One region of the Mycobacterium sp. E802 genome, then DNA from elsewhere that is predicted to be linked to it. Evidence: riboswitches for the same ligand, from Rfam matches in the RefSeq annotation. Region 1 holds a riboswitch; each other region holds the start of a gene.
What was found. Region 1 has a riboswitch for cobalamin ahead of A5699_RS04900 (iron ABC transporter permease). Riboswitches for the same ligand answer to the same signal wherever they lie in the genome.
Positions count from the first base shown of each region.

Region 1 (3,272 bases):
TGAATTCGATGTGAAGCGTCTATGAGCTTGTGCTGCAGCTAATTATGCGTTGGGTATGAGTTCCGGCCACCAGCCGTATTCGTCTCTAGCCTGGACCTATACGCCGCACCCACACGGAGCGGCTGGTGATCGGCCGAAAGGGGCTCAGATGACGAAAAATACGTTCGTGAAGATCGTTGCCGTCGCCTCGGCTGCGGCAGGTTTGGCTCTCGCGTCATCCGCGCCGGCGGTGGCGGCACCGACAGGGCAGACCTCGGCCCAAGCGACGATCAGCGATCTGGAAGCCCAAGGTTTCAAAGTCATTCTCAACAAGGTCGGAAATGCGCCGATGGATCAGTGCACCGTGACGGCGGTGCGCCAGGGCACTGACGTCAAGCACTCCTGGGTGCAACGCGGACCGGTGGGCAATGTGAACAACCTCGTGCGCTACACCACCGCGTATGTCGACCTGATGTGCAGCCGCTGAGTGGACGACCGACCCCGGCTTATGCTCCCGCGAAGTCACCCACCACAGTCATCTTGTTGCTGTCCATGGCTGTCGCAAAGCCGACTGCGGTGTAGCTGCAATTCAGGATGACGTCCCGGTGCGGGGGACTGTTCATCCACGCGTCGAGCGCTGCGGCCACACTGGCTGCCGATCCGGTACCCCAGTACACGATTTCACCCGTGTACCCGGCGTTGTAGCCCGCATCCGCGATACGGGCTTGCGGTGAAGAGCCATCGGAACCTGTATGGCCGCCCACGCCGGTCATCAGCATGTCATCGGCGTGCCGTTGCGCTGCCAACCTCAAGCTCGGTTCGCCGCTGAGACCCGGACAGGTCTGGCGAAGCTGGCCGACGCGGCTTTGTAAGGCAGTCCCGAAATCGTCTGCGCGCGCGGGTGGCCCGACGACAGCAGCGGCACCGAGGACGATGAGAGTCGCAGTGCATTCCGAGGAGACCGCGACGATTCTGCGTTTCGTCATAGTAGTTGCCTCTGGAGAGAGGGGTTGCAGTGCTATTGCTGTAGCAAACAGCCTACGACGGGTTTTCCCACGATGGTCGAAATCGGGCCATTCCGTCTGCTGACCGGGGCTTGGTAGTGTCCTCGACGAGGTCGGTCGCATCCGTGCCAACGGATGCCAGGGAACCCGGTGAGAATCCGGGACTGGCGCGCAGCGGTATGGGAGACGGACTCGGCACAAGCCACTGGAACACCTCGCGGTCTTCTGGGAAGGCGTCGAGTTCGGATGATCCCAAGTCCGAATACCTGCCGTCCTCGGTTGAGTCCACGTGTATCTCGCGCACAGATACCCCGGCAGACGAAGGCAAGGCGTGTCGATCCACCGGCCTCCCATGACCGTGCCCCCGAAGGCAACCCTTGCGGGGGTCAGGGCACCGGCTCCCACCGTACGACGCGTTCCGGCCCCGCCGCTCACCGCGATTCTCGCGGGACTCACTTTGGCGAGCATCGTGGTCTCGGTCGCCTTCGGCGCGGAGGACATCCCGATCGGCGAGGTGTGGCGCACCGTGATCGGCCGCGTCATCGCCGGGATCGAGGTCGACTCGGCCTACGACGTCATCGTCTGGGATCTGCGCCTGCCGCGTTCGATGCTGGCCGCGATCGTGGGCGCGGGTCTGGCGTTAGCCGGCGCGCTGATGCAGGCCTTGGTCCGCAACCCGCTGGCCGAGCCGTATCTGCTGGGGGTGTCCGCAGGTGCCGCCGTCGGCGCAACGTCGGTGATGACCCTCGGGGTGCTCTCGGCGTTGGGGGTATGGGCGTTGTCCGGAGGGGCGCTGCTGGGCGCGTTGGTCGCCACCCTCACCGTGTACGCCGTCGCACGCGCCCAGGGCGGACTGAGCGCCCTTCGCCTGATCCTGTCAGGTGTCGTGCTGTCCTCGGCATTCATGGCGTTGTCGTCGTTGCTGGTATTCACCACCGGTGACCCGCATGCCGCCGAGAGCGTCATGTTCTGGTTGCTCGGCAGTGTCGCCGGAGCGACGTGGGCGAAAGTGCCGATCGCCGGTGTCATCGTCCTGGTCTCGCTGATCGGGGCGTTGCTGATCCATTCGTGGCTCGACGCTTACGCCGCCGGCTCCGACACCGCCACGTCGCTCGGTGTGCCGGTACGGGCCTTGCGCAACGCCCTGTTCGTGGCGCAGGCGGTGCTCGCCGGCGTGCTGGTCGCCGTCGCCGGTGGGATCGGGTTCGTCGGGCTCATCGTGCCGCACGCGGCGCGGCTCGTCGTGGGCGCCACTCATCGCGCGATGCTGCCGGTGACGGTCTTCGGCGGAGCGCTGTTTCTGGTGTGGGTCGACGTGATCTCCCGTGAACTGGCCGCACCCCGGGAGATGCCCCTGGGTATCGTCACCGGACTGATCGGGGCGCCGGTGTTTCTGTTCCTGATGGGCCGTCGCCGCTACGAATTCGGCAGCAGCACGTGAGTGCCGCGACGGTCAGCGCGCATGCCGTCGTGTGTCGCCGCGGCGGGAGAACCGTGGTGTCCGGGGTGGATCTGGTCGTTCCCGCCGGCACCCGACTGGCCGTGGTCGGACCCAACGGCGCCGGCAAGACCACCCTGCTGCGGGCGCTGTCGGGTCTGCAGGCTCCGCGGGCCGGAACGATCCAGGTCGACGGGGAGGATGTGTATCGGATGCCCGCGCGGCGCCGGGCGCGCACCGTCGCCGTCGTCGGGCAGGAAGAGCGGCCCTCGGGCGAGCTGACCGTCACCGAGGCGGTCCGGCTTGGCCGGACGCCGTACCGGAATCCGTGGTCGTCGACGGGTGCGGGTGAGGAGCACGACATCGTCGAGGACGCGCTGATGGCGGTCGGTCTGAGCGGTTGGGGAAACCGGTCCTGCGCGGAACTCTCCGGTGGTGAACGTCATCGTGTCGTGCTCGCGCGCGCGTTGGCCCAACAGACGTCGGTGCTGGTGCTCGATGAACCGACCAATCATCTCGACGCGGCATGGCAGCTGAGATTCATGAGGGTTCTCGACACCCTCGAATGCACGGTCATCGCTGCCATGCACGATTTGGATTTGGTGCTGAGGCATTTCGACGCGGTCGCCGTCGTCGCTGCCGGTGGGCTCGTCGCGCACGGACCGCCTACTGAGGTGCTCGATCCCGAGCTGCTGTCTGAGGTGTTCGACGTCGCCGGCGATGTCATCACCCATCCCACGACGAGACGTCCCCACCTGCTGCTCACCCACGCCGATCCGGCGTTCGACACCACCGACGGAAGATGACTGTGGCACATACCTTTTGGATGAAATGGTCCGTTGCGGCACTCA
Region 1 covers NZ_LZJD01000033.1:10,518-13,789, forward strand. The annotation lists gene A5699_RS04890 (hypothetical protein) at 149-466, shown strand; gene A5699_RS04895 (CAP domain-containing protein) at 486-965, opposite strand; cobalamin riboswitch at 1,081-1,272, shown strand; gene A5699_RS04900 (iron ABC transporter permease) at 1,336-2,424, shown strand; gene A5699_RS04905 (ABC transporter ATP-binding protein) at 2,421-3,227, shown strand; gene A5699_RS04910 (ABC transporter substrate-binding protein) at 3,248-3,272, shown strand, end outside.

Region 2 (3,272 bases), on a different contig from region 1:
CCGGGGAGGCCGGGACGGTGCGGGTGACGACGTAGCGCTCACGGGTGTCTGATGACGCGGTCATACGTGGTCCTTTCCGTAGATTCGGGCGATGTCGGGGCTGTCCAGCCAGCCCGAGTATGTGGGCTGCGACGGCCATCCTTCCGGTGAATCCAGCCATTCCTCCTGACGGCCGTAGGGCAGCAGGTCGATCAGGGCGAAGGTGTGGCTGAGTTGTTCGGTGCCGCGGCCGTTGGTGTGCCAGGTGCGGTAGACGGTGCTGCCGTCGCGCAGGAAGACGTTGACGGCAAAGCCGCCGTTGGGTGGGGCGTCGACGTCGGTACCGAAAGAACTCTCCGACGACGAGTACCAATCCATGCGGTTGCCGACCTTGTCGCGGTAGGCCAGCGCTTCCTCGATCGGGCCGTTGGTGACGATGACGAAACGGGCGTCGTAGTTGTCCAGGAAGTCCAGGCGGGTGAACTGCGAGGTGAAACCGGTACAGCCGCCGCACTGCCATTCGGCACCGTCGGTCCACATGTGGTGGTAGGTGATCAGCTGGGAGTGGCCATCGAACACGTCGGCCAGGCGTATCGGGCCGTCTGCGCCGATCAGCGTGTAGTCGGGCAACTCGACCATCGGTAACCGCCGCCGTGCGGCGGCGATCGCGTCCAACTCGCGGGTGGCTGCTTTCTCCCGTCGCCGTAGCTCGTCGAGTGCATTGCGCCAGGTCTGTTGGTCGACGATCGGAGGCTTTCCGCGCGTCGTCTCTGTCGTCATGGGGACTCCTAACTGCCGTCGGGTGAAACTCGGTCTTCCAAAGTGGACCCACCGCGCGACCGAAACTCATCGCACGCGGTACTGTCCGACGAGCGAAGGGTGACCTAAGACCTTGAGACACGTCTTGAGATGGACCATGGAGGTTGATCCAGAATGAGCAGCCAACGAGCCGACGCAGCCGGACTGCGTCTCCTCGTCGTCGGTGCCTCGTCGGGCATCGGCCACGCGGTTGCGATCAGTGCCACTGAACGCGGCGCCAAGGTCGCCGTGGCGGCGCGACGCATCGATCTGCTGAATTCCCTGGCCGAGGCCACTGGCGGAGACGCGTTCGAGCTCGACGTCGAGGACTCCGCGGCCATCAACCGCGTCGTCAACGAGGCCGCCGACGCACTGGGCGGTCTGGATGCCGTGGTGTTCACCAGCACAGTGATCCCGTTCGCCTACATCGAGGACACCGACGTGGCCACGTGGTTGCACGCGTTCAGCGTCAACACCGTCGGGGCCAACAACGTGTTGCGGGCCGCGGCGCCCCGGCTGTCGGAAAACGGTGTGGTCCTGGTGGCCTCCAGCTATGACGTCGGGCGTCCGCGCGCGGGTGTGGCAGCGTACAGCGCAAGCAAGGCCGCCCTCGACGAGATTCTGCATTCGTGGCGTATCGAGCACCCGGAGCTGTCGCTGCTGCGGGTCGGCATCGGCCCCACCGAGGACACCGAGATCCTGCGCGGCGCCGACCGCGACCTGTTGGACCAGTTGCTCAGGACGTGGGTGGCCCAAGGGGCGCTGCCCGCCCGGATGTCGGCCCTGGGCGATGTCGCCAACACCCTGGTGTCACTCGTGACGACCGCCTACGAAAACCCGACCGTGGTGCCCGAGATCGTGCAGTTGGCCCCGCGGATCAAGAAGGGCGCCGGGCGCGCGCAGAAGTAGCCCGAATCGGGACCGGCTGTGATGTGCCATAATTCGCCGGTTAGGTGATGACGACGTAGGAAGCCGGTGTGAATCCGGCGCGGTCCCGCCACTGTCATCGGGGAGCGACCCTCAACTGCCACGGCGCAAGCTGGAAGGCGAGGCGAGCTGTGATCCGAGAGCCAGGACACTCGCGTCATCGCATCCTGCTACCCGGGGCGGAGTACCCCGAGAGAGCTGACGACGACCCGTGTCCTTCGAAGCATGGGGCGGTCAGTGATGGCCGCCGCGATCTATCTGGCCTCGCCGCCCGAAGTCTGGTCCAGCCTGTTGTCCGCCGGACCGGGGCCGGGATCGCTGCTCGCAGCCGCGGGTGCGTGGACCGCCCTGAGCACCGAATATGCCGAGGTGGCCGCTGAGTTGACGGCGGTGCTGGCCGACGTGGGGGCGGGCGCGTGGGAAGGGCCAAGTGCGACAGCATATGTGGCGGCCCACGGGCCCTACCTGGCCTGGCTGACGCAACAAAGCGCCGAAAGCGCAACGCGTGCAGCGCAACACGAAACCGCGGCCGCCGCCTACGCCACGGCATTGGCCGCGATGCCGACACTGGGCGAACTGGCCGCCAACCACGCCACCCACGCGGTGTTGCTGGGCACCAACTTCTTCGGCGTAAACACCATCCCGATCGCCCTGAACGAAGCGGACTACGTGCGGATGTGGATCCAGGCCGCCACCGCGATGCAGGTGTACGACGCTGTCGCCACCTCGGCGGTGGCGGCATCGCCGGAAAGCGTTGCGGCACCAGAGATTCTGAAGCCGTTCTCCCTGACGTCGGCCTCCGAGGCGCCGCCGGACCGGCAGGACGACTATCTGAACTGGCTCGATCAGATCGGCTACACCGACTTTTACGACCAGGTCCTGGATCCACTGATCCAGGCGTTGAACAACGATCCGTTCTTCTCGGAACTATTCGCCGGGATCGATCCGTATCTGCCGTGGACCGGCAACCCGTTGAGCTTCTTCCATCCGCTCAACCTGGCCTTCGCGCTCGGCTATCCGATGGACATCTCGCAGTATGTCGCCTACCTGTCACAGACCGCCGCGTTCGTCGCGGCGGATATCGGGTTGGCGTTTGCCTCGGGCAATCCGGTGGCCATCGCCTACACGTTGCTCTTCGGCGCCGGCGCGATGTTCGTGGCGTTCACCACCGACACGATCGCCCTGGTGAAGACGTTGCTGGAGTCGGTGCTCGTCGCGGCCCTGCCCGCGCTGCTACCGATGTTGGCCGCAGCGGTTGCCGCCGCGCCGGTGTTGACGGCCGGAGGTGTCATCGGCGCGGCCGGACTTGCGGGACTGCACAACGCGCTTCCGGTGGTGCCGATGGCTCCGCCCGCACCGCCGCCCGTCGGGCTCGCCCTCACGCCCAGCCCGGCGCCCCCGACTGCGCCGTCGCCCGCCCCCACGTCGTCGGTGGCCTCGGCACCCGCAGCCCCGTCGGCTCCGCCGGCCTCTCCGCCGACGCCGACGGCACCACCGACGTTGGGCAACCTTGATGCGTTGGGCTACATGGCCGCCGCACTGTCTGCCGAAGCCCGGCAGTCGGCGCG
Region 2 covers NZ_LZJD01000023.1:45,613-48,884, forward strand. The annotation lists gene A5699_RS03705 (ATPase) at 1-64, opposite strand, end outside; gene A5699_RS03710 (DUF899 family protein) at 61-759, opposite strand; gene A5699_RS03715 (SDR family oxidoreductase) at 913-1,686, shown strand; cobalamin riboswitch at 1,691-1,879, shown strand; gene A5699_RS03720 (PPE family protein) at 1,945-3,272, shown strand, end outside.
Region 2: it holds a riboswitch for cobalamin, as region 1 does, so the genes downstream of both, A5699_RS03720 (PPE family protein) here and A5699_RS04900 (iron ABC transporter permease) in region 1, are expected to answer to the same signal.

Region 3 (3,272 bases), on a different contig from region 1:
CGCAGGCAGTTTCAGCCGGTCCTGCTGAGCGACGCGACGTTGATCAGCCGGCCCACGCTTGGCGCCCGAAGCGACGATCTCCGAGATCCGGGCCCGGACTTCGCCGTTGTCGAGTCGCGGATCAGACTTGCGCGACTCGATGGCGGCGTTGGACGCAGCGATCTCGCCAGAAATGGCCTCGCGACCGTTCTTGAGACCACGAGCCAGTGCCACCACTTCGGTGACCTTCTCGAAGCCGAAGGCCAGCCAGCTGCGAAGCGCCGCGTCCAGATCGCTCTCGGCGTCAAGGGTGTAAGGCACGTGCAGTGTCGAGCATGACGTGGAAACTGCTATCGCCGCCACAGACCCCGTCAGCACGGACAGGGTGCCCAGTGCGGCCTCGAGGTCGGTGCGCCAGATATTGCGGCCGTCGACCACACCCGCCACCAGGAGCTTGTCGGCGAGCTCCGGCACTGCGGCCAGCGCGGCGCTGGTTCCGGCAACCAGATCGACGCCGATGGCCTCGATCGGGGTACGAGCCAATGCGGGCAACGCGTCGGTCAGCTCACCGAAGTAGGTCGCGACGAAGACAGCCGGCCGTTTGGTCAGTCCGGCGAGATGGGCGTAGGTCCGCTCGGCGATGTCGGCCGCATTGTCGACAATGTCGGTCACCAACACCGGCTCATCGACCTGGACCCACTCGATTCCCTTGTCTGCCAACCGTCCCAGCAGTTCGGCATAGACATCGACGAGGTCATCGAGACGGGCCAGCGGCGCTCCCGCTCCATCGACGGACTTGGACAGGGCCAGGAAGGTGATGGGACCAACAAGCACCGGGCGCGCCGGAATCCCCTGTGCACGTGCCTCTTCCAACTCCCCCAGCACTTTGGCCGGGTTGAGGGCGAAGGTGGTCTCCTGGCCGATCTCGGGCACGATGTAGTGGTAGTTGGTGTCGAACCACTTGGTCATCTCCAAGGGGACGATCTCTTCGCCGTCATAGGTACCGCCCCGGGCCGCGGCGAAATAGCGGTCCAGGTCGTCGGCGACAGCGGTCACACGCGGCGGGAGTGCGCCGACCAGCACTGCGGTGTCGAGCATCTGGTCGTAGTAGGAGAACGTGTTGACCGGGACCGAGTCCAGTCCGGCCGCCGCCAGTGACTCCCAGGTGTCCCGGCGCAGCGTTGCCGCCACGGCCTCGAGTTCGGCACGGTCGATACGACCGGCCCAGTACTTCTCGACGGCGCGCTTGAGTTCACGGTTGGGTCCGATGCGGGGAGAACCCAGGATGGTGGCGGTGAAGGGTACTGCAGTTGTGCTCATGACGACGTCCTTCAACGTGCGACGGGGATGGCCACCGCCAGGAGACGTCGAACCGAACTCAGCCACCCCGCCATGGGTGAACGGCGTTCGGCCACTGCCCATTCCGCGAGGCGATGAACCACCGGACGCGGCGCGCCCGGTACGGCTGGCAGGTCTTCGGACTCACAGGCACGCACGGAAACCGTGCTCCTACTGGCCGTCGCTTCCCAGCTGCAGTTGCCTGCGTGCCAGTGCTGATGACGGCGGTCGTTCCTGCATACCGCTGCGGGACAGTCCCGGATTCTCACCGGGTTCCCTCTCACGTCGCATCTCAATCAGCCTGCGTCGTTCGATGTCGGCACCGCAAACACCCCGGCACCGGCAAACCAGCTGCGCGGGCCAGACTACCCGCCTCACCCCGGCGGGTAGCGATCAGCGCGGCATCGCGGCCTTGATCTTGTCCACCACATCGGCTGCCTGGGTTACCGACGAGCCTGCCGGCTTGCATGCCTGCACGTCCATGACGAGATTGGCGGCCACGCCGAGCGCCCGCTGGCAATCCCTGGTCTGATCCCCGTTGACGCGGGTGAAGGGCAGGGTGAGCTCGTCGTCGGTCTTGGTGAGCTGGCCGCTCTTCCACTTGGGCAACGGTTCACCGTTGAGCGTGATGTTCACCTTGTGGTCGGTGCACTTCGACCAGCGATCGGCGGACTGATCCAGAAAGTCCTTGGCGTCCTGCGGGGTCGGGAAGATCACCACCGACTGCACCAACAGGTTGTCCCAATTGTCGTTGTCCGGTGCTCGAAGCAGTACCTGGCGCATCGCGGTCCAGTGGTCCCCGTAGATGGCGGACTCGTTCACCTGCCAGGCACCGAGGCAATTCAGGTTGGGCAGCAGGTTGCGATGATCACTCATCGCGGTGACCGGCGGGTGCGCCGTCATCCCGTCGGTCCCCATCAGGGAGTTGACCTCGTCGGTGCTCAGCAGCAGCCCCTCGAGCGCGGACATGGGCACATCCTTCGGCGGCCCCTGAGGCTTGTCGCCGCCGCCGGCACAACTGGTTGCCAGCAGTACGAGCGTGAGCAACGAAATCGCAAGCCGGATCACGGCAGTCCTTTACTGACGGCACGGGTCGCCGCGCATCGGGGTGGGTGAGTTTCCAAGGTGGTGAATGCCGGCGCGTCCCGCCAGAACCTGATCAGGACAACGTGATTCGATTCGCCGTCAGGCGTGGGTGCCCGCAGCGGCACAAGCCATCTGTGCGTTGGTGGCATCGGTGTTGAGCTGGGTGGCGGTGTCATTCAGAGATTGACCACCGGTGCGCAGCCCCATCTTCAGGAGCAGCTTGGTGGCGCCGAACGACCAGGACCGCATCGGGTTGGCGATGTCCGGGGAAAGCCCAGGTGTTCCCGCGGCACTCATCGCCGATGCGGCGGCTTCGCGCAGCGCGGTCCGGCCACTGGTGTTCGTCGTGCTGATGGTCGGGTCCCCGTAGTCGGGGCGCTCCACGCCTTCGATCGAATCCGCGAAATCGCCGTAGAACGTCGACGCCGAATCGAGCGCGTTGGCGAACGTCGAGCAGGCCGTAACCGCAGGTACGCCAGGATCATCCGTGGTCGCGACCGGCACCGATACCGGACCCGGGGCCGGCACACCGGCCGCCACCGGAGGCAACTCGGGCGCAGCCGGCCCTGGAGCACCGGTCGCCGACGCCGGCCCCCCGCCGGACAACGGTCTCGTCGCATCCGCGGAGCCCGGTGTCGTCACGACGCCCGACGGGTGGAAGCTCACCGTCGCTGCGAAAGACGAGAGCCAGCTGCCGGTGGCACCGCTGACCACCGCCGCATCCTCTCGCGAATACCTCGTGGCCGGCACGTTCACCGGCACCGTCACCGGTGGCGGGTCCACCACTCTGTCCGGCGGCACACTGGATACCGGCTACCAGATCGGTTGCGGTATCGAACTGGGCCAGGTCCGCCTCATCGGCTCGATCG
Region 3 covers NZ_LZJD01000046.1:35,367-38,638, reverse strand. The annotation lists gene metE (5-methyltetrahydropteroyltriglutamate--homocysteine S-methyltransferase) at 1-1,299, opposite strand, end outside; cobalamin riboswitch at 1,429-1,637, opposite strand; gene A5699_RS06590 (sensor domain-containing protein) at 1,711-2,286, opposite strand; gene A5699_RS06585 (hypothetical protein) at 2,503-2,907, opposite strand; gene A5699_RS06580 (MspA family porin) at 2,891-3,272, shown strand, end outside.
Region 3: it holds a riboswitch for cobalamin, as region 1 does, so the genes downstream of both, metE (5-methyltetrahydropteroyltriglutamate--homocysteine S-methyltransferase) here and A5699_RS04900 (iron ABC transporter permease) in region 1, are expected to answer to the same signal.